Aliamphritea hakodatensis: one gene and its partner. Each later gene encodes a partner of the first gene's protein in a complex. Links are inferred from orthologs where the notes say so. Each region holds a gene or a part of one and is shown in the gene's direction. Other genes may lie near its edges.

Region 1 (11,115 bases):
ATTGAGCAACTGGTAAATGCCGCGCCTGGCAGCCATATTGTAATCATGAGCAATGGCGGTTTTGGTGGCATTCACACCCGGCTGGTGGCGAAGCTTCAGGAACAGGCCGGCTGAGTGGTTCGGGGATATGATTTTAATTATGAATAGCAGGAAGAGTCATGTCGGCTTATCGTGAAGCTATAACACTGGCAATCACCGGCGCTTCTGGCGCACAGTACGGTTTGCGCCTGCTTGAGTGCCTGATACAGGCGAACTGTCAGGTGATGGTGATGATTTCTCAGGCCGCACAGGTGGTGATCGCCACTGAAACCGATGAGCAGTTGCCGGGCAGCACCCAGGCGCAGGCGGAGTATCTGCAGCAGCGTTTTAATGCCAGAGACGGGCAGATACAGGTGTTCGGTAAACAGCAGTGGATGGCCTCCGTTGCATCCGGCTCCGGTGCGCCGGCGAAAATGGTTGTCTGCCCCTGCAGTACCGGTGCGTTATCGGCCATTGCCTGCGGTGCCAGTAATAACCTGATTGAACGGGCGGCGGATGTGGCGCTGAAAGAGCGCCGGCAGTTAATTCTGGTTCCCCGTGAAGCGCCGTATTCTGAAATTCATCTCGAGCATATGCTGAAACTGACCCGCATGGGCTGTGTCGTCATTCCGGCCAGCCCGGGCTTCTATAACAAACCTCAGACGGTTGAAGATATGGTTGATTTTGTGGTGGCCAGGATTCTTAATCAACTGCACATTGAACAGGATCTTCTGCCCCGTTGGGGCGAATAAGCCAGCGTGCCTGTCGGTGGCCGTTATTGTGGTGGTGCCGGGTGCAATTTATCCCGCCCGACAGTAGAATAGCGGCCTTTGTTTTCCCACCTTTGGATCGAGAAATGGCCAACATTTTAGCCCTGGATACTTCTACAGACGCCTGTTCGGTTGCGCTGAGCTATAACGGTGAGTTGCTGGAAGATTTTCGTATCATTCCCCGGCAACATACCAAACAGTTATTGCCAATGGTGGAAGAGATTCTGACCGAAGCAGGTATCAGTGTCGCACAGCTGGATGCGATTGCTTTTGGCCGGGGGCCGGGATCATTCGCCGGTATCCGTATTGCCACCGGTGCTGCCCAAGGGCTGGCGTTTGCGGCTGAGTTACCTGTGTTGCCAGTTTCGACGCTGGCGGCGATTGCACTTAAAACCACTCAGACCGAGGGCGTCAGTCAGGTGATTGCGGCGCTGGATGCGCGGATGAATGAAATCTACTGGCGTGCCTATCAGCTTGAAAATGACGTGCTGGTCGGGCTGGGTCAGGAAGTGGTCTGCCCGCCACAGGCGCTGACACTGCCGGGTGATGGCGACTGGTGTGCTGCCGGCAAAGGCTGGAGTTATCTGGCGGATATGCAGGCAGATGTTCAGCAGGCGATTACAGATCCTCAGCAGGATATTTATCCGACGGCCGGTTGCATGGTTCAGCTGGCAGCTGCTGACTTTACCGCAGGGAAGGGCATTGCGCCTGAGGACGCCCATCCGGTGTATCTGAGGGATGAAGTCACCTGGAAGAAAATTGATCAGCAAAAAAAGAAATCACAGCAGTAACACGCTCTGATTAGCAGGACAATTCATGGATTGGTTACAAATAATCACGCTGGCATTGATTCAGGGACTGACAGAATTTCTGCCGGTTTCCAGTTCAGCACACCTGATTCTGCCTTCGCAGCTGCTTAACTGGGAAGATCAGGGGCTGGCATTTGATGTCGGGGTTCATATTGGCTCTCTGGCGGCGGTGATGTTCTATTTCCGTAAGGATATCTGGAGCATGCTGAAGGCCTGGCTGGTGACCTGTACCGGGCGAAGTGCCGGGGCTGACGGTAAGCTGGCCTGGCTGGTGATTCTGGCAACCCTGCCGGCGGTGATTGCCGGTCTGATGCTGAGCAGCCTGGTGGATACTTACGGCCGCAGCATTCTGGTGATTGCCGGTACCACCCTTATTTTTGGCGGACTGCTCTGGTGGGCCGACCGCAACCGTACCGAGCAACGCCAACTGACAGATATTACTCTGAAAGATGCATTGTATATTGGCTTCTCCCAGGCGATTGCCCTGATACCGGGTACCTCCCGTTCCGGTATCACAATGACCACCGGCCTGATGCTGGGGTTCGACCGGCAGTCTGCGGCCCGTTTTTCATTTCTGCTGTCGATTCCGGTGATTTTAGGGGCCGGTGTTTTTAAAGGCATGGATCTGATGGCAACAGGCACGGCGGATCAGTGGGAAATGATTTTAGCCGGCACAGTGCTGGCGGCGATCAGTGCGCTGTCCTGTATTCACCTGTTCCTGAAGTGGCTCGACCGGATCGGTATGGGGCCGTTTGTTATTTACCGGATGTTGCTGGGTGTAACCCTGCTGGCGGTGTATTTTGCGACGGCCTGACGGATTAGCTGAACTGGAACTGGCGGTTGCTGCAACAGACCCTTACTGGCAGCCGGATGCAGAGGCGCTGGCTGAACGTCTGGGCCTGCCCTGTCTGAAAAAATATAATCTTAAATTCTGTGAATATCCGCAGCTGTTACTCTGTGGGCCGAAAGGGGTACATCTGCAGGTAACCGGAAAAAAAGCGCCGGGCCCTGTGATGGCGGATTTCGTCACCGGCGCGGTGGCTCACCGGCGCAAGTTCGGCGGCGGAAAAGGCCAGATGATTGCCAAGGCTGTTGGCATTAAAGGCAGTATCCGGCCAACGGTGGCAGATGTCACCGCAGGGCTGGGCCGGGACAGTTTCGTTCTGGCTACATTAGGCTGTGAAGTACAGATGGTGGAACGCTCGCCGGTGATCCACTGCCTGCTGGAAAGCGGCCTGAAGCTTGCGCAGGAAGATCCTGAAACCGCTGACATTGCCGTACGGATGCAGCTACAGCATGCCAACAGCATAGAGTGGCTGGCCAGCGTACCGGACAGCCAGCGGCCGGACGTTGTCTACGTGGACCCAATGTTTCCCCACACGGATAAGACGGCGCAGGTTAAGAAAGAAATGGCTGTCTTCCGTGATGTGGTCGGTGAAGATCCGGATGCCGAAGCGTTGCTGCGGGCCGCGCTGGACTGTGCTGAATACCGGGTGGTGGTGAAGCGCTCCCGCAAAGCGCCGGAAATTACCGGCCCCAGCCTTGCTGGTGTTACACCGAGTTTTCAACTGCTGGGTAAATCCAGCCGGTATGATGTTTACGCGTTAAAGAAGCTGGGCTGAGGCTTGATACGCCACTGCATTAATAATGCGGTGGCGGTACATCGGCGTCAGGCGCACTGACGGCATCCTGACCAATCAGTTTCATCTGCGCATGAATGTGTTTGAGCAGTACATTCATCCGGTCAATTTCCTGTGACTGCTTGGCGATAACATCGCTCATCTTATCCAGAGCATCTTCCTGAAACGCCAGGCGGGCTTCAAGGTCGGCTATGCGGTCTGTTTCTGACATTAGGGGCTTTTCCGTGATCGTATTCTTACTGAAGTGAATTGCGGCGACATCATAATCAGGCGGGTAAAAGAGTGCAAATCCGCTCAGATGTCAGTTAATACGGCCTAAGTATACCTAAGGTATTGAATAGTTTTATCAAAATAGGTATATAAATTGTGCAGAGTTACAAGTTTTACATCTGCAGATTATATAAATTTAACTTTTAATAATGATAAGAGATCCAGAATGAGTGTTAATCAACTGATAGTTAGTGTTGTTGTCAGTGCACTTGCAACAGTGGGAATCCTGGCTGTGATAGGGGGATTATCCGGCGAAGGCGAGTTGCCAGTAATGGATATGGTGTTAATTTTTGGTATTGTTGTAGTAAGTTGTGTTGCCGCGGGTGCGTTCAGCAAACCTGCTTCTGGCCAGACGGACATGGCTGATGACGATTATGCATCTGAAGATGATGATCGTGAACTGGGTACCGTTAAGTGGTTTAACGTATCCAAGGGCTTCGGATTTATCACCCGTGAGAATGGCGACGATGTGTTTGTACATTTTCGTAATATTCGCGGCCGTGGCCACCGTTCTTTGTCTGAAGGACAGAATGTACGCTTTAATGTGCGTGAGAGTGATAAGGGACTGCAGGCTGAAGACGTTTCAATCGTCCGTAGCTAATTTTTAAGCCAAAAAAAAGGGAGTGCCAGACACTCCCTTTTTTGTGCCTGCTGTTTGGCTTCTAGGTGATAATTCCCAGTGTTTCTGCCCTGGCCAGCAGTTGTTCTTCTGAGCAATAGCCCACTGCCAGCGGCTCAATGCCTGCTTCAGTCTGGTAAGCCAGAAAAGGAAAACCCTGCACACCGATTGAGTGGCTGAAGCGCAGATCCGACTGTAATGTCTGTTCCGTTTCGGTGCTGTGTAATATCGCAGCGAATGCCTGTTTATCTAAACCTGCTTCTTCAGCCAGCCCGGTCAGAGTGTCTGTATCGGAAGGGTTTCTTGCCTGCAGGTAATAGGCCTCCTGAATGGCTCTGATCATTTTCATACCGGCACCTGGCTGCATGCTTTCCGCACTGATAACCGCCCGGCAGGCAGGGTAAGTAGACCTTCTTGGCTGACACTGCGTCCAGAAATCATGGTTGAAGTGTGTGCCTGTGCGGGCTTCAATCTGCTGCCAGGTATACTGAATAGCCTGCCGCAGCTCCGGATCCATTGGCTGATCGTTATCAGGGGCCAGACCGCCCATGTAACACAGCACCTGAATATCCGGGTGAAGACGTTCAGTCAGTTGTTGCAGCGGATGCTGAAATGCCCAGCACCAGCTGCACATGGGATCCATGACGTAAATAAGAGCCATAAAGAAGTCCTGAAATCCTAAAAAGTTTCTAAACAGCGAACCGGGGTCCGCACTGATCAGTTTTCCTAATCTTAGAACAGCGTATCGGCCATTGTTCTGAACACTGTACCAAAAAAGAGATCTTTAACGTTTCAGAAGGAAAACCGCTGAAGCAAACGGATAACTTTAAATTTATTAAGTTTTTCTTGCATTTACAGCACCGACTCCTTACTATGCGTCCCACGTTGATGCGGGGTGGAGCAGCCTGGTAGCTCGTCGGGCTCATAACCCGAAGGTCGTCAGTTCAAATCTGGCCCCCGCTACCAACGTAAAAAAGAGAGGCTTATCTTTATAGATAGGCTTTTTTTATGCCTGAAATTTGAGATCTATCTTCAGAGCAGCGTGGTAGCTCGTCGGGCTCAGCTCTTTATAACCCCGGGCGAAGGTCGCTAGCTAAAACCTGGCCCCCGCTACCAACGTAAAAAAGAGAGGCTTATCTTTATAGATAGGCTTTTTTTATGCCTGAAATTTGAGATCTATCTTCAGAGCAGCGTGGTGGCTCGTCGGGCTCAGCTCTTTATAACCCCGGGCGAAGGTCGCCAGTTCAACTCTGGCCCCCGCTACCAACGTGATAAAACAGAAGAGGCTAACCGAAAGGTTGGCTTTTTTCGTTTCTGGGGTAGGTGTTTTAAGAACAGCTCGTCGGGCTCGCTCTTTAAAACCCCGGGCGAAGGTCGCTAGCTAAAACCTGGCCCCCGCTACCAACGTAAAAAAGAGAGGCTTATCTTTATAGATAGGCTTTTTTTATGCCTGAAATTTGAGATCTATCTTCAGAGCAGCGTGGTAGCTCGTCGGGCTCAGCTCTTTATAACCCCGGGCGAAGGTCGTCAGCTAAAACCTGGCCCCCGCTACCAACGTGATAAAACAGAAGAGGCTAACCGAAAGGTTGGCTTTTTTCGTTTCTGGGGTAGGTAATTTAAGAACAGCTCGTCGGGCTCAGCTCTTTATAACCCCGGGCGAAGGTCGTCAGCTAAGATCTGGCTCTCGGTACCAACGTAAAAAACAGAAGAGGCTAACCGAAAGGTTGGCTTTTTTCGTTTCTGGGATAAGTAAAACTAATAAAAGGAGGACGCTCGTCGGGCTCAGCGCTTTATAACCCCGGGAAAAGGTCGTTATGTGTCTGCGAAAGAGAAGGTGGCATACAGGCCCTTTCAGGGCGCTGTTTGCAGTTCTGTCAGCTGTTGCCAGATCGCCTGAGCGACGATACCCGTATCGGCATCACGCCGGCGGATCTGGAAAAGTTGCGAGTGGCGGGGGGGATAGCCTTCAACATTAAGGGGCACCAGTTTGCCGCTGGACAGTTCATCTTCAATCATATGGGTGGGGATGCCGCCCCAGCCCTGATTGGCGAGCAGGATTTCTTTCTTGGCGGCAAAGTCCGATACCGTCCAGCGGAGTCCTCCGGGCAGTAGGTCCCGGCTTTGTCTGGCGCTGCCAGAGCTGCTGTCCGCTACAATGATCTGGGTATAACTTTGCATCTCCCTGATGGTTTTCAGCCGGGGATGTTGCGCCGCTTCATGGTCGGGATGCGCAACGGGAGCAATGGTGATGCTGGCAAAGGGAATGGCTTCGACCTGATCCGCCGGAACACCGTCCATTGTGGTGATAATTATATCCGCCTGTTGTTCCAGTAGCCGCTCCAGAGGGCCGGCCATGGTTTCCCGGGAAAGGTGAATGTCTGTTGCCGGGTATTGTTGTTTAACCTGGCTGATGACATTCAGCACCGGTGTCAGTGGATAAGTGGCGGTGACGGCCAGTGAAACTGAGGCTTCATGTCTGGCATTCAGGTTTCGGGCTGTTGTTCGCAGCTGTTGCATCTGTTCAAGAGCCCGGATTGCCTGCCGGTAAAATACTTCCCCTTTGGCTGTCAGCTGCGGGCGGTAAGCCTCCCGGGATAACAGTAAAAATCCAATATCCTCTTCCAGTTTTTTCAGCATGTGGCTCACTGCCGACTGGGATTTATGCAGATGTTCGGCTGCACCCCTGAAAGTGCCTTCACTGACAATTGCCTGAAGAACCAAGAGTTGTTCGTATGTCACGCTAATAAAACCTGATCTGTTTTTTGAATCATAATATTGAAAAAACAATGTTATTTATAGTTTGTTTCTCGCGATACGCTTGCTTTCGTTGATTAAGCAATGAAAGAGGATAAGCCATGAAACTGTTTTATAAACCCGGCGCCTGTTCACTGGCATCGCATATTATTTTGCGTGAAGCCGGTGCTGATTTTGAGCTGGAAGCTGTTGATACCGACAGTGGCCGTACCGCGTCAGATCATAATTACCGGGACGTGAACCCTAAGGGATATGTACCGGCCTTGCAGCTCGCCTCGGGAGAGGTGCTGACCGAAGGTGCTGTTGTGCTGCAGTTCATCGCAGACCGGTTTGCACCGGGCCAGCTGATACCGGCCCCGGGCACGTTTGAACGGGTAAGGGTGCAGGAGTTTCTGAACTATATCGGTTCTGAACTGCATAAAGCCTTTGGCCCGTTCTTCTCAGCATCTGCCACGGAGGCTGATAAGGAGAATGCCCGGGCAAGCCTGGATGTGAAATTCGCCTATCTGAATGAAGTGTTATCTGACGGCAGGGTATATCTGCAGGGCGGGAGTTTTTCTGTGGCAGATGCTTATCTGTTTGTGGTCAGTAACTGGGCGAACTTTGTGGGGATTGATCTGCAGAACTGGCCGTTGGTAGCAGAGTTTACGGCGCGGATTGCAAAGCGACCGGCTGTGCAGGCGGCGCTGCAGGCTGAGGGGCTGGTCTGATGGCTGTGAAAGATCGTGCCATGGCGGATATCTGTGATCTGATGTCCCGATACCTTGAAGGGCTGTATCAGGCAGATACCGGTGTTCTGGCGGGTGTATTTCATCCGGATGCCCGTTACGTGAACATGACAGAAGGTGACTACATGAATAAGTCACTGGCTGAATATTTCTCCGCGGTGGAAAAACGGATTCCACCGGCTGTGCGGGGGGACACTCGCCGTGAGCGGATTATCTCGGTTGAGTTTGGCGGTGAACGGATGGCCTTTGTTAAAGCATCCATGACCATGATGGGGCGGGAGTATCTGGATTTTCTCACGCTCACCTGTGACCAGCATGGCTGGCGGATCATGAGTAAAGTTTTTTCCTATGTATCTCAGACAGAGACTGTTTAAGCGGAGTAAAGATGTATGCCTTACGTAAATATTAAAGTTACAAAAGAAGGTGGCCCGGATAACAGCGGCCCGACAGCGGCACAGAAAGCGGAACTGATTGCCGGAGTGACAGAGTTGTTATCCCGGGTGCTGAATAAAAATCCGGCTACGACATTTGTGGTGGTCGATGAAGTATCGCTGGACGACTGGGGGATCGGCGGTATGCCGGTTGTGGATTACCGGAACATGCTGGCAGAACAGGCTGATAAGGCACTCAAACAGTGAGTGCGGCGCATTCTTGCTGATAAAAGGCCGGTCTCTGACCGGCCTTTTTCTGTTAGCAAGGCAGATGTTTTCAGAGCAAAAATAAAAATATTAATTGCGCGCAATTTAATTGTGTAATATTTTGATTGCCACTGAACACTGCTACCGGAGAAAAAGCATGCAATTAGACAAAACTTTATATGTGGCTAAAGCTGAAGCAACAGGTGGGCGTGAAGGCTATATACGTTCGGATGACGGTGCGCTGGATATGCCGCTGACTACTCCTAAAGCCCTGGGCGGTGAAGGTAAGTTTGGTGTGAATCCGGAGCAACTGTTTGCTGCAGGCTATGCCGCGTGCTTCATCGGGGCGATGAAGGTAGTGGCCCAGCGTAACGGGAAAACCCTCAATTCTGCAGCTAAGGTTAATGGCGAGGTAGGTATCGGTCCAGTGGGTAAAGGGTTCAATATCAGTGTGGTGCTGAATATTGACGTCCCTGAAATGTCCCGGGGAGAACTGGAAACGCTGGTCAGTGCTGCCCATGAGGTATGCCCGTATTCCAATGCTACCCGTAATAACGTTGATGTTGTACTGAAGATCGTCTGATATACGGGCTGACAGGGAGCTGTACGGTCAGCCTTTGTCAGACAACGGATCTGAATTGTAAATCTAAGGAGAAAATAATGAATCTGAAAATGTTAACCCGCCTGTTGCCTGTATCTGCTATTGCTGCGGGCATGTTGGCAGCCAGTGTCAGTGTACAGGCAGACTGGCAACTGAATAATCAGCAGTCCAGCCTGAATTTCTTATCGGTCAAGAAAGTACATATCGCTGAAACCTTTCATATTACCCGGTTAGCCGGCCAGCTCAGCGACAGTGGCAAATTGTCAGTACAGCTGGATCTGGACAGTATCGAGACCAATATCGGCATCCGTAACGAGCGCATGCGGGAACATTTATTTGAAACGTCTAAATTTAAAACCGCCACTCTGAACAGCCAGTTACCCGCCGATGTTATGCAAACGGTGAAAAATGGCGGTTTTGTGAATGCTGAAGTGGATGCCTCACTGAGTTTTCATGGTCTGGAAAAACCCCTGAAAGTGAAAGTCAGCCTGCTGTCTGACGGTAAACAGGTACTGGCCAGCAGCAGCCAGCCTGTGGTGCTGACAGCTGAAACCTATGGCCTTACGGCGGGGATTGATAAGCTGAAATCATTGGCGGGGCTGGATTATATCGGCTATACAGTGCCGGTCAGTTTTAGCCTGGTGCTTGAGCAATAAATACCGGCAGACCCTGCTTCGTGGTATATTCCTGAACAAAGTAGCAGGGCGCGGCCCCTGCTTTTTGTGCCGCCCTCAGTGTTGGAATAGATCCGCAGATGACTGCAAATGATGACCTTTCTTTACTCGATGAGCGCCTGTGTTTTGCGCTGTATTCGACCGCTCAGGCGATAACCCGGGAGTATAAAAGCTTACTGGGTCGCCTGAATATGACCTACCCTCAGTATTTGGTGTTTCTGGCATTAACGCCGGAAGATGAAATCACCGTTAAAGCGCTGGGGGAACGTCTGTATCTGGACTCAGGTACGCTTTCTCCTTTACTGAAACGTATGCAACAGGCCGGTCTGATCCACCGTTACCGTGATGCTGAAGATGAACGGAAGGTTATGGTGAGCCTGACCGCTCAGGCCCGTGAATTAACCCCCGAAATCGCGGCTATTCAGCAGGAAGTTGCCTGCTCAACCGGTCTGAAAAAGCCTGAATTTGAACAGTTACTTGGCCAGTTGCAACAGCTTAACCGGCATTTACGTCTGGGACATGACTGACCGGAACAGGGCCTTGCTGTGATGCTGAATGGCCCAGTGCAGCCAGGTCAGAGCGGCGTCAGTATGGTGAGGTTCACCGATCCGTGTGTGTCATGGCCACCTGGTTACCCTGACCGGTTTAAGCGGAATAGTTAAGGTGTAAATCCGGTGGTTAAGGGCTGGCGATAAAGGGTAAAAATATACGGTTTTTCTACCCCTTCTAAAAAAAATACCCGGTATAGCCGGGTATTTTTTTGCTCTTAAGGAGGTCTTTACACCGGTATTTTCATTTCCATTATCCGGGTATCTATGTTCCCGATTTCACGTTTTTCTTTCAGTAACTGACGGCACTCTGACGGGCTCAGCCCCATATATTTTTTGAATACCCGGGCATAATAAGACGGGTCATTAAAGCCTACGGTGAAAGCCACATCAGCAATCGAGGCGACAGGATTGAGCAGTAAACGGGTTGATTCTTTCAGCCGGTAACCAATGAGGTATTCCTGAAAGGTCAGATCGTAAGTTTGTTTGAATAACCTGCAGAATTTATTGACCGTCAGGCCACACATTTCAGCCATATCAGACTCCAGAATTTTTTCCGGATAATGGTTTTGCACGTAATTGACGGCATGCTGCAAGGTTGATTCACCACTGGTGGGCGCCCGGAATCGCACTTCCTCTGGCAGGGGCTCGCTGTCACAGCGAATATTACGTAATTTAATGGCGTCTCTGAACTCACTGGCGGTTTTCAGTGAGTCGGTGATATGTACCATGTCTGCTTCAGAAAGCGGTTTTACATGGTAGTCCCAAACCCCGGTACGAAATGCCCAGATTGCCAACGCTTCGGAATGTTGTTCGGTGAACATCAGAATGGGGAGATCCGGGTCTGACTGCCGGGTTTGCTGTAACAGGTGCAAACTCTGTATATCCGGATAATCATACTCAAAACAGATAAGGTCCGCTTCAGCGGTGTTCAGCAAACGGGGACATGTGGAGGATTGCTTGACCGTCTGCGTATGACAGATTCCATCAAAACTGCTTGATAAACATGATTGATTTGACTGGTTTCTAAGGTCAACCCAGAGCAT
Region 2 (11,284 bases), 3.1 Mb from region 1 along the record:
CTCCAGCCGGGGCTTATCTGCCTCGGTCTGGGTCAGCTTTTTCAGCAGGTTATCCCAGCCGGGCGGGGCGTATCCAATGCCGAAAAGAGCGGCAATCTTACCTGTCAGTCCCCGGCCTTTTAGATAGTCGACGGCTTTGGCTTTCTGGCTGTGTTGCTTAAGCTGTTCCTGATAAAAATCAGCGGCTTCTTCCAGCAGGGCAAAGATATCTTTACGCCGCAGTTCCCGCTGATGATCAACTCTGGATTCGTCCCGGGGGACTTCAACGCCAGCCAGTTTGGCAAGCTCTTCCACTGCTTCGGGAAAGCTCAGCCGGTCGTGTTCCATAATAAAGCCCAGAGCGTTGCCGCCGGCGCCACAGCCAAAGCAGTAATAAAACTGTTTTTCGTTGTTGACGGTAAACGAAGGGGATTTTTCTTTATGAAACGGGCAAAGGCCTGAGTAGTTTTTGCCGGTACGCTTGAGTTTTACCCGTGACTCGACAATGTCCAGCACATTAATGCGGGCGAGCAAATCATCAATGAAGGATTGTGGGATTTTTCCTGCCATAGGACATTCGCCTGGGTAACCAATTACCGGGTATGTTAGCGGTTAAGGGAATGCTTGTCAGTAAGACTGGTCTGCCAGAAACGGGCTGGCAAAGGGCTCAGGAGGTCAGGCGGCTTTTAACCAGCTGGCTGATCGGACCCATGTCGGCACGGCCCTGTACCTGCGGTTTAACCAGTGCCATTACTTTACCCATGTCCTGCATACTTTGTGCCTGGGAATCAGTGACAGCCTGATCAATGATGCTGATGAGCTCAGCTTCTGAAAGTGCCTGAGGCAGGAACTCTTTAATTACAACAAGTTCCTGCTTCTCAATATCGGCCAAATCATTTCGGTCAGCCGCTTCAAACTGGCTGATCGAATCGCGACGCTGTTTTTGCATTTTATCCAGCGTGGCGACAATACGGGCATCGTCAGGTGTAATCCGCTCATCGACTTCGATGCGCTTGATTTCAGCCAGAATCATACGGATGGTTGCCAGGCGATCTTTTTGCTTGGCGCGCATTGCAGCTTTCATCTCATCACTGATGCGTTGCTTCAGGTCAGACATCGTTGCTCCGTAGAAATTCTTAAGTGACTTTTCGATAGTAAAGTCAGGTCTTTTGCAGTTGCTCAGGACCTGACTTAATCCGTTGTCGCTATGCGACGAACCCGCCGATGATCAGTACAGACGTACGCGACGCTGGTTTTCGCGCTGAACTTTTTTCAGGTGGCGCTTTACAGCAGCAGCAGCTTTACGCTTACGAACAGAGGTTGGCTTCTCGTAGAATTCACGACGACGCACTTCAGCCAGTACACCTGCTTTTTCGCAAGAACGCTTGAAACGACGCAGAGCTACGTCAAATGGCTCGTTTTCTTTAACTTTAACTGCTGGCATATTAAATACCTTACCTTCCTTAAAAAATTTAATCTGATGTGGCCGAGTTTAGACTCAGCTGGCCAATAAGGGCGAACATTCTATTCTGATGCAATGGCACTGTAAAGGCTAAATGCGATGAAATCTTCTCTAAATTGAAGCATAATGGCGCCGCTTTTTATGCCGCTTGGGCAAAGTCCGCGGCATCTTACAGTAAAGTCCGGATAAGAGCAGGCTGAATTTGATTTTTTTGGCCTGAAAAGCATTTTTTAGTCATTTTTTAACCTGTGGAAGCCAGCATGCGTGTATTGGGTATTGAAACTTCATGTGATGAAACCGGCGTAGCGATCTACGACACCGATAAAGGTTTATTGGGTGATGCTTTATACAGCCAGGTGGCAATGCATGCTGAATATGGCGGTGTTGTGCCTGAACTGGCCTCCCGGGACCATGTGCGCAAACTGTTACCGCTGGTTCGCGAAACTTTGCAGCAGGCAGGCACGACGCCTGAGCAACTGGATGCAGTCGCTTACACCGCAGGCCCGGGGCTGATTGGGGCGCTGATGGTCGGTGCCGCAACCGGCCGGGCGATGGCACTGGGCTGGGGGATTCCTGCGCTGGGTGTACATCATATGGAAGGACACCTGCTGGCGCCTATGCTGGAGGAGACGCCGCCGGCGTTTCCGTTTGTGGCGTTGCTGGTTTCCGGCGGCCACACCCAGTTAGTCCGGGTAGACGCTATCGGTGAGTACAGTTTACTCGGTGAGTCACTGGATGATGCCGCCGGTGAAGCCTTTGATAAGGCTGCCAAGATGTTGGGGCTGGCGTATCCGGGCGGGCCGGAAGTTGCCCGTATGGCTGAGCTGGGCGACCGTAGCCGGTTTCGTTTTCCCCGGCCGATGACCGATCGTCCCGGTCTGGATATGAGTTTCAGCGGGTTAAAAACCTTTACGTTGAATACCAGCAACAAACTGCGGGTAGATGGAGAGCTGGCAGAGCAGGATCAGTATGATATTGCCGCGGCCTTTGAAGAAGCCGTAGTAGAAACCCTGGCAATCAAATGCCGCCGGGCCCTTCAGCAGACAGGCTTTAAGCAGTTGGTGATTGCCGGTGGAGTAAGTGCTAACCAGCGTTTACGCCGTAAGCTGGGTGATATGGTAGCCAAAGAAAAGGCTGAGCTTTTCTATGCTCGCCCCCGTTTCTGTACCGATAATGGTGCGATGATTGCCTTTGCCGGCGCGCAACGCCTACTGGCTGGCCAGCAAAGTGACCTGACCATCCTGGCTCAGCCACGCTGGCCGCTGGACACTCTGCCGGGTATCTGAGTTCTCAGGCTTTTTTCAGTAACTGGCTGATATTCTGATGATGACTGGCAAACAGGATGCAGGATATCAGCAGGCTGAGCAGTAGCCACTGAGGGGCAAGCAGCCAGGCAAACAGGGGAGTGAGCAGCGCCATGCCCAGCGCCGCCAGTGCGGATACTTTTAACAGTCCGATCAGTGCGAGCCAGCAGACTGCCTGTGCCAGCCCCAGGTGCCAGTCTAATGCCAGGCAGGCACCCACTGTCGTGGCAACACCCTTGCCGCCGCGGAACCGCAGGAAGACTGACCATATATGACCGCCCAGTACGGCGAGTACTGCCAGCGCCATCCAGACACTTGTTACAGCATTCGCGGATAACAGATATTGCGCCACCCCGATAGCGATCAGGCCTTTAAGCAAGTCGCCGGCCAGCGTCATCACTGCTGCTGCTTTGTTGCCAACTCTCAGTACATTGGTGGCGCCGGGATTACCTGAGCCTTTCTGGCGGGGATCGCTGATTTGCATGCAATGACAGACGATAACTGCAGTGGGGACAGAACCCAGCAGATAAGCGGCCAGCAAGATTGCAATATTGGTAGCGATATCAGGGCTGTTCATGGTCAGAACCGGTATTCATATGTTGTCCTATATACCGTGAATTGTGGAAAGATACAAACAGCTTGCCGGGATTTAGCGCATTATTCCGGATGCGGACGGTTTGGTATTTTCCGGTTTAGTATCAATGATGCGGGGCGGAAATAAGCAAGCTTCTGACCGCCAGACGTAATACACTGCCCGTATAACAGTATTGACATCCTGATGCCCTGTGTTGACTATCAGGTCATCCGGATATGCACTGCATTGACACATATTTTTTTAATTTGATTTATCAACAGGTTACAAAATTGTAATGGATATTGTTTATATTAAAGGTCTGGAGATTGAAACCATTATCGGTATTTACGACTGGGAACGGGAGATCCGCCAGCGTGTGGTACTGGATATTGAGATGGGGACCGATATCCTGTCAGCGGCTTCCAGCGAAGATGTGGATAACACGCTTAACTACAAAACTATCTCTGAACGGTTAATCGATTTTATTGCCAACAGTGAGTTTCAGTTGATCGAAACCATGGCTGAGGAAGTGACCAGGATTCTTGCCAACGAGTTTGGCGTGCGCTGGGTGCGTTTGCAGCTGGGTAAACCGGGGGCAGTACCGGCGGCTCAGGATGTGGGTATCATTATTGAGCGGGGAGAACGTTTTTAATGGCAAAAGTATTCGTCAGTATCGGCAGCAATCAGGATCGTGAGCACAATATTAGCGGCGGTCTGGATGCTTTGCAGGCAACATTCAGTGAGTTGCGCTTGTCGCCGGTCTATGAAAGTGATGCTGTCGGTTTTGACGGTGCACCCTTTTATAATCTGGTGGCTGAGTTCACGACTGACCTTGAACTGGCGGCGCTGAATGCGACGCTGAAAGACATTGAAGATCAGCATGGCCGTTGCCGCAAGAGTGACAGCCTGGGCAGGACGCTGGATATTGATATCCTTACTTATGATAATCTCATCGGTGATTTTAACGGTGTTCAGTTGCCCCGTGCCGAAGTGCTGGTGAACAGCTTTGTATTGCGGCCTTTGGCAGAACTGTCGCCAAAATCACGTCATCCTGAGTCCGGTGAAACCTATCAGGACTTATGGCGGGACGCTGATAAGGACAGGCAGCCGTTAGCGGCGGTGGACTTTATCTGGCAGGAAAAACAGCTTTCAGCGGTTTAAAAAATCAGTTAATTCGGCTTAGGGAGTGGCGTTATGGATCTGACAACCATTATCAGCATTGTTGTTGCAGTGATTGTTATTGGCTATCTGATTGCAGTGTTTAACAGTCTGGTCAGCCTGCGTAACCGGCATCAGAATGCGTTTTCGCAAATAGATGTGCAGTTAAAGCGCCGCTATGACCTGATACCAAATCTGGTGGAAACGGCTAAGGGGTATCTCAAGCACGAGCGTGAAACGCTGGAAGCGGTTATCAGTGCCCGGAATCAGGCCCGGGCAGGGCTGGACAGTGCTATGGCCAGTGCTCAGAGCGCCGGCTCACTGCAACAGCTGGGCATGGCTGAGTCCGGTTTACAGGCTGCGCTGGGACGCTTTAATCTGGTGGTTGAAGATTACCCAGAGCTGAAAGCCGACGGTCAGATGCAGCAGTTAAGCGAAGAGCTTACGTCGACCGAGAACCGCGTTGCGTTTGCCCGTCAGGGATTTAACGATGCGGTGACCGATTACAACGAATATAAACAGAGTTTTCCACCGGTGATTCTGGCAGGCCTGTTTGGTCATAAAGCCGATGCCAGTTTGCTGGAAATGGCCGACCGGGAACAGATCCAGAAAGCACCTGAAGTCAGCTTCTGACGCTAAAGCCGGATGAACTTCTATGAAGCACAGGCGCTGGCCGGTAAGCGAAGTTACTGGCTGGTCGCACTGTTCCTCGGCATTACCTTCCTGATTATCGGGCTGACCACTTTATTTGTGGTGACCTGGCTGTGGTTTGATGACGGCGGTTATTACAATCAGCAGGCAGAACTGCTTGAGTATTTTACCGTGCAGCGGTTTGCCTGGGTTGCGGTTGCGGTTTGCAGTGGCCTGATCATTACCGCCTGGCTGAAGTGGCACGAAGTCTGTCGTGGGGGCGCAGCCATTGCCGAATCGATGGGGGCCACCCAGGTATTACCCGTCACCCGCTATGCCGAGCAACGGCGCTTGCTGAATGTTACCGAAGAAATGTCTATTGCGGCGGGTATTCCGGTACCTCCGGTGTATCTGTTGACCCAGGAAGCCGGGATCAATGCATTTGCTGCCGGTCTGCGGCCTTCTGATGCTGTCGTGTGTGTCAGCCAGGGAGCATTGGATCACCTCAGCAGAGATGAGTTGCAGGGGGTGGTGGCGCATGAAATCAGCCATATCTTTAACGGTGATATGCGCCTGAATATGCGTTTGCTGGTGTTGCTGCACGGGTTGATGTGGATCGGTGAGATTGGCCGTGAGCTGCTTTACAGCCGGACATCTGTCCGGGCGAAACCCTTTGGTTTGGGCTTGTTTGCCATCGGCTGGACAGGCATTGCCGGCGCCAGAGTCATTAAAGCCGCTGTGGGGCGACAACGGGAGTTTCTGGCGGATGCAGCAGCGGTACGGTTAACCCGTAACCCGGCGGGTATTGCCGGTGCCCTGAAGGCGATTGGCAGTATAAAGAGCAGCAGCCGGGTCGAGAATCACCGCTGTCATGAAGCCAGTCATCTGTTTTTTGCCAATATTAATGGTGCGGCGATGAGTTTGCTGGCGACGCATCCGCCGTTGCGGCAACGTATTCAGGCAATTGAACCGAACTGGGATGGCTGTTTTTCTGAAGATCGCTGGCAGCAGGCCAGAGAGCAGGTTAAAGAGCATGATGGTGACCGCAAACAGCAGGTGCTGGGGGCGGTGACCACCATGATACTCAGCAGTGCGGTGCTGGATGTGGCCGGGGTTTCGGATTTGGATCTGGTGTCTGAAACCGAATTGCCGGATACGCTGGCAGACATTGCCCACGACGCTTTTGCTGCCCGGGCCATCCTCCCGGTGTTGCTGCTGGCGCCGGATATATCTTTGCGTGAACAGCAGATGTATCTGTTATCTGAGTTTGATCCGGCGCTGGCTGAACAGGCAGAAACACTCACAGAAATGCTGAAAGACGTGTCCCGCGGCGCTTATTTACCCTGGGTGCTGATGGCAATGCCAGCCCTCAAGCTGCAGTCAGCAGAGCAGTATCGTGGTTATAAGCGTGTGCTGATGAAGCTGATCAGGGCCGATAAACAGATTGATCTGTTTGAGTGGTGCCTGTATCAGTTAACCGGCCACTACTGTGATGGTCACTACGGTATACGCCGCCGGGCGCGGATGCTGGAACAGTCTGAAGATGATCAGGCCGGGGCATTTGAACGGGTCGCATCCATGCTTGTCTGGCACGGAAGGCAGTCAGACAGCAGTGGGGCTGATCTTGAACGGCACTTTAATCTGGCGGCCAATACCGCCGGCTTTTACAATATTGAGTTGTTACCTCAGCAGCCCAGCGCTGAAACTGAGCTTAAGGCATTCAGTGAGGCGGTATTCATTCTTGCGGCGGCGGGGCCGTTACTGAAATCCCGCTATCTTAAGGGGCTGGTGCGCTGTGCCCGTCAGGACGGTAAAGTCTCTGTGGTCGAACGTGAGTTACTGACAGCCGTGGCTGCCGTAATGGAATGTCCGCTTATTGGCCTTGAGGATGACTGGCCTGTTCGCAGATAGTGAGCTGACGCCGCCTGATTTCCTCTCCCAGTGCCTTGCCTTTAAAACCCTCTGCCATGATTTCCCGGGGCGTTATGCTGCCCAGTTGGGTCAGGAGGTCCGGAAGCTGAACTTCAGCAGCCAGGGCTTGCTGATCATTGAGTATTCTGCAGGCCGTGAACAGATTGTGTAACCGTTCCGGACGGCGGAGTAAATCTAAATCCAGAATTAACTGCAGGCGGGCATCGGATGTCAGGTGGGGAAAGTTAAGCAGATCGTCGGCACCGCGGAACAGCTGCAGGGCCAGGTCACGAAACAGGTTCGGTAACCGCTGCCGTTCACTGAAGGTCTTAATGACTGAGGCGTCAGTAGCTGTTTTAAGTAACAGCAGGGCGCAGCGGACTTCAGCTGATGCCGATGTATTCAGAAGTAGCAGTTCTGCAGGGCGAATGGGCAGCTCAGGGAACAGCTTGCCGTTGGCGTGAGAGTCTTCCAGTATCCGGAAAAATGTTTGCGGGCTTTGTTCGCCCAGTGCCCGCTGCATTTCCTGCCAGACCCTTTCCGGGGTGAGAAACTCAAGTTCGTCACTGCTGGCCAGTTGTTGCATCAGCGCCAGTGTTTCCGGTGCCAGGGTGAAGCCCAGATGGGCGTAGCGTGCGGCGAACCGGGCGACACGCAACACCCGTAGCGGGTCTTCAGCAAATGCGGGGGATACATGGCGCAGAATGCGCTGTTGCAGATCCTGCTGACCATTATACGGGTCGATAATCTGACCGTCGGCGCTTTCAGCCATAGCGTTGATGGTCAGGTCGCGGCGCAGTAAATCCTCTTCAAGGGTGACATCCGGGCTGGCATGATACTGAAAGCCGGTGTAGCCCTTGCCTGATTTACGTTCCGTGCGGGCCAGTGCATATTCTTCTCCGCTGTCCTTGTGGATAAATACGGGGAAGTCCTGGCCGACAGGCCGGAAGCCTTGCTGTAACATGATTTCCGGTGACGCACCGACCACGACCCAGTCCCGGTCATACACCGGATACCCCAGAAGTTTGTCGCGAACCGCGCCGCCCACCAGATAGACCTGCATATTTATGCTTCCGGGGCGCTGCACATTTCAGGCTTGTTTGCCTGCCAGAGCTGGTAGCCGCCGTCGAGGCTGTATACCTGATCAAATCCCTGGCCAATCAGCAGTTGTGCCGCAGACTGGCTACTGTGACCGTGGTAACAACAGACAATGACCGGTTGATCCATATCCGCTGAGGTAATAAAGGTATGCAGGGTTTCATTGCTCAGATGGCTGGCGCTGACAATGTGTCCGGCGGCAAAACTTTGCGGGTCGCGAATATCCACAACGACGGCGCCGTCTTCCATCAGGGCAACTGCCTGTTCGATATTAATACACTGATAGGTTTCCATTGCTTTACTCCGGTTGTTTCAGGCTTGGGACACTGAATAGCTGCTGATCTTCAAGGCGCATGGCTGTCAGGGTATTACCCCATACGCAGCCGGTATCCAGGGCAAATACGTTATGGTGGTCGGCTTTGCCTTCCAGTGCAGCCCAGTGTCCAAAAATAATACGGTGCTTGTCGACGGTTTTTCCCGGATGTTCAAACCAGGGTAAAAAACCTTCCGGCTGGCTGCTCAGGGCACCCTTGGCGAGAAAGTCGAGCCGGCCTTTGTCGCTGCAAAAGCGCATCCGGGTGAAGTAATTGGTGATCATCCGCAGCCGTTCCCAGCCCTGAATAGATTTCTTCCAGCGGTCCGGCTTGTTGCCGTACATGTTGCGGAAATACTCAATGGCAAGGGTACTTTGCAGCACCTGTTCAACTTCTTTGGCACAGCTGCGGGCTTTCTTTAATGACCAGTTAGGCGGAATACCGGCATGCACCATGGTATAGCCAAGGGCTTCGTCATGAACCAGCAGGGGCTGGTGGCGTAACCAGTCCATCAGGTCGTCGCGGTCCGGGGCATTAAGAATTTCGTCGAAGGTATCGCTGCGCCGCTGAGTGGTGGTGCCGTAATGAATCGCCAGCAGGTGCAGATCATGATTGCCGAGTACAATTCGGGTCTGGCTGCCGAGTTCTTTCAGAAAACGCAGGGTTTCCAGTGACTTGGGTCCACGGTTAACCAGATCACCGGCAACCCACAGTGTGTCTTCCGGGCCGAAGCTCAGGGTGTCCAGCAGTTGGATAAGTTCGTCAAAGCAGCCCTGTATATCACCAATGGCGTAATGGGTCATAGCGGGCCTGATCAGTGCAGTGCGTTTGGCTGTGCCAGTGTGAACGGCGCAATTTCAGCATTGAAGGTCTGGCCGTCTTCGGCCTTCATTTCATAATGTCCCTGCATGCTGCCGACATTGGTGGCCAGTACTGTGCCACTGGTATAGCTGTAGCTTTCTGTCGGATCAATGACCGGTTGCTCACCGACTACGCCTTCCCCTTTGACTTCCTGTACCTGTTCGTCGCCGTCAACGATCAGCCAGCGGCGGTTAAGCAGCTGAACCGGCTGGCTGGCGTGGTTGGTGATGGTGATATGGTAAGAAAAAACAAAGCGTTTTTTATCCGGATCAGACTGCTCCGGAAGGTACGATGTTTCCACGTTAATGGCGATACTTTCTTGTTCTAATGCGGCAATCATCTGTTTAGTCGCTCTGTTTAGTGCTGATGAAATCACTGATGCGGATAAATTCCTGCAGGCTCAGACGTTCCGGGCGCAGGCCCGGGTCGATGTCCAGCGCCTGAATATCATCGGCACTGATCAGCGGCTTCAGGTTATTTCGTAAAGTTTTGCGACGCTGACCGAAGGCGGTTCTGACGACGACTTCCAGTTTATCAACATCCTTAGCCGGGTGGGGGACTTTTTTGTATGGGATCAGCCGGACGATTGTCGAGTCAACTTTGGGGGCCGGGTCAAACGCTTCCGGTGGCACAATAAAGAGTGGTTCTACGTGGCAGTAGTACTGCGCCATAATGCCCAGACGGCCATAAGCACTGTCCCCTGGCTGTGCTGCCAGACGGTCAACAACTTCCTTCTGCAACATGAAATGCATGTCTTCGATCTCTTCAGCATAGCTCAGCAGATGAAAAATCAGCGGCGTCGAGATGTTATACGGCAGGTTACCGACAACACGCAGTGGCTGCGGGGCCTGGTGCAGGGATGCAAAGTCAAACTTCAGGGCATCCGCTTCATGAATGTTGAATTTATCCGCGTAACTGAAGAACTTGGTACGCAGAATAGGAATCAGGTCCCGGTCCAGTTCCACGACATTCAGTTGCTGGCATTCGGGCAGTAATTCTTCAGTAATAGCCCCCAGGCCTGGGCCGATTTCTACCAGATGCTGGTCTTCCTGCGGTGCGATGGAGCGAATGATCCGGCGAATGATGCCCTGATCATGCAGGAAATTCTGGCCAAAGCGTTTGCGGGCTTTGTGGCCGACGGGTTTTTTACTCATGAATGACGTTCCGTTGGGGTTCTTTGTGGATAACTGAAGCAATGATAGCTCAGTTATCCTGATTGCTGTGGCTGGCCATTTCTGCCGCATAGTCGATGGCGGTCAGCAGGCTGCCGGTATCGGCCTTGCCGCTGCCGGCCAGATCAAGGGCGGTGCCATGATCCACTGATGTGCGGATAATGGGCAGGCCCAGCGTAATATTGACGGCGTTGCCAAAGCCTTTGTATTTTAGAACAGGTAATCCCTGATCGTGATACATCGCAAGGACAGCATCGGTTTGCTGCAGGTATTTTTCAGTAAAGAGGGTGTCTGCCGGTAGCGGGCCAGTGAGGTTTATACCCTCCTGACGCAGCTTTTCAAGGGCCGGTTCAATTGTTTCGATTTCTTCCCGCCCCATGTGTCCGCCTTCTCCTGCATGGGGGTTCAGGCCGGCAACCAGAATACGTGGCTGTTGTAAGCCAAAGCGTTGTTGTAAGTCCTGATGCAGTACCCGGATGACTTGCTGCAGTAAGGGGGCTGTAATTGCGCCCGGTACCTCCAGTAATGGCAGGTGGGTGGTGGCAAGCGCGACACGCAACCCTTGAGTTGCCAGCATCATAACGACTTTATCGCTGCCGGTCAGGGCTTCAAGAAACTCGGTGTGTCCGCTGAACGGAATGCCGGCATCGTTGATGATGCCTTTGTGTACCGGGGCGGTGACAATGGCAGAAAACTCACCGTTCATGCAGCCGGTCGTCGCCCGGGTCAGGGTGTCCAGTACATACTGGGCGTTGGCCGTATCGAGTTGTCCGGCTGTCACTGCGGTTTTACAGGGGACTGGGTCAACCCACAGACAGCCT

The links.
Region 2: the proteins of tsaB (region 1) and tsaD are in contact, whole or in part, in a solved structure (PDB 4WQ4), measured with the Escherichia coli proteins. The link is inferred for Aliamphritea hakodatensis from one-to-one orthologs.

The regions. Positions count from the first base shown.
Region 1 is NZ_AP025281.1:3,989,091-4,000,205, reverse strand. The notes cover bases 1-2,726. They hold tsaB (tRNA (adenosine(37)-N6)-threonylcarbamoyltransferase complex dimerization subunit type 1 TsaB), read left to right. Parts: upstream 1-874; coding sequence 875-1,579; downstream 1,580-2,726. Other genes in these bases: PCI15_RS18310 (class I SAM-dependent methyltransferase), read left to right, coding at 2,398-2,726; PCI15_RS18315 (undecaprenyl-diphosphate phosphatase), read left to right, coding at 1,605-2,411; PCI15_RS18325 (flavin prenyltransferase UbiX), read left to right, coding at 159-770; mpl (UDP-N-acetylmuramate:L-alanyl-gamma-D-glutamyl-meso-diaminopimelate ligase), read left to right, coding at 1-114. Also shown: more of PCI15_RS18310, read left to right, coding at 2,727-3,219; PCI15_RS18305 (SlyX family protein), read right to left, coding at 3,239-3,448; PCI15_RS18300 (cold-shock protein), read left to right, coding at 3,674-4,108; PCI15_RS18295 (DsbA family protein), read right to left, coding at 4,170-4,787; PCI15_RS18285 (LysR family transcriptional regulator), read right to left, coding at 5,978-6,865; glutathione transferase GstA, read left to right, coding at 6,982-7,590; PCI15_RS18275 (nuclear transport factor 2 family protein), read left to right, coding at 7,590-7,982; PCI15_RS18270 (tautomerase family protein), read left to right, coding at 7,998-8,246; PCI15_RS18265 (organic hydroperoxide resistance protein), read left to right, coding at 8,404-8,829; PCI15_RS18260 (YceI family protein), read left to right, coding at 8,907-9,503; PCI15_RS18255 (MarR family winged helix-turn-helix transcriptional regulator), read left to right, coding at 9,602-10,048; PCI15_RS18250 (AraC family transcriptional regulator), read right to left, coding at 10,300-11,115. UniProt on the Escherichia coli protein: Required for the formation of a threonylcarbamoyl group on adenosine at position 37 (t(6)A37) in tRNAs that read codons beginning with adenine.
Region 2 is NZ_AP025281.1:915,310-926,593, forward strand. The notes cover bases 820-3,714. They hold tsaD (tRNA (adenosine(37)-N6)-threonylcarbamoyltransferase complex transferase subunit TsaD), read left to right. Parts: upstream 820-1,701; coding sequence 1,702-2,727; downstream 2,728-3,714. Other genes in these bases: PCI15_RS04130 (GatB/YqeY domain-containing protein), read right to left, coding at 820-1,096; rpsU (30S ribosomal protein S21), read right to left, coding at 1,208-1,423; plsY (glycerol-3-phosphate 1-O-acyltransferase PlsY), read right to left, coding at 2,732-3,322; folB (dihydroneopterin aldolase), read left to right, coding at 3,615-3,714. Outside these bases: dnaG (DNA primase), read right to left, coding at 1-549; more of PCI15_RS04130, read right to left, coding at 647-819; more of folB, read left to right, coding at 3,715-3,971; folK (2-amino-4-hydroxy-6-hydroxymethyldihydropteridine diphosphokinase), read left to right, coding at 3,971-4,480; PCI15_RS04160 (LemA family protein), read left to right, coding at 4,514-5,110; PCI15_RS04165 (M48 family metallopeptidase), read left to right, coding at 5,123-7,018; PCI15_RS04170 (tRNA nucleotidyltransferase/poly(A) polymerase-related protein), read right to left, coding at 6,981-8,081; thiosulfate sulfurtransferase GlpE, read right to left, coding at 8,084-8,410; PCI15_RS04180 (symmetrical bis(5'-nucleosyl)-tetraphosphatase), read right to left, coding at 8,415-9,233; apaG (Co2+/Mg2+ efflux facilitator ApaG/CorD), read right to left, coding at 9,245-9,631; 16S rRNA (adenine(1518)-N(6)/adenine(1519)-N(6))-dimethyltransferase RsmA, read right to left, coding at 9,636-10,445; 4-hydroxythreonine-4-phosphate dehydrogenase PdxA, read right to left, coding at 10,495-11,284.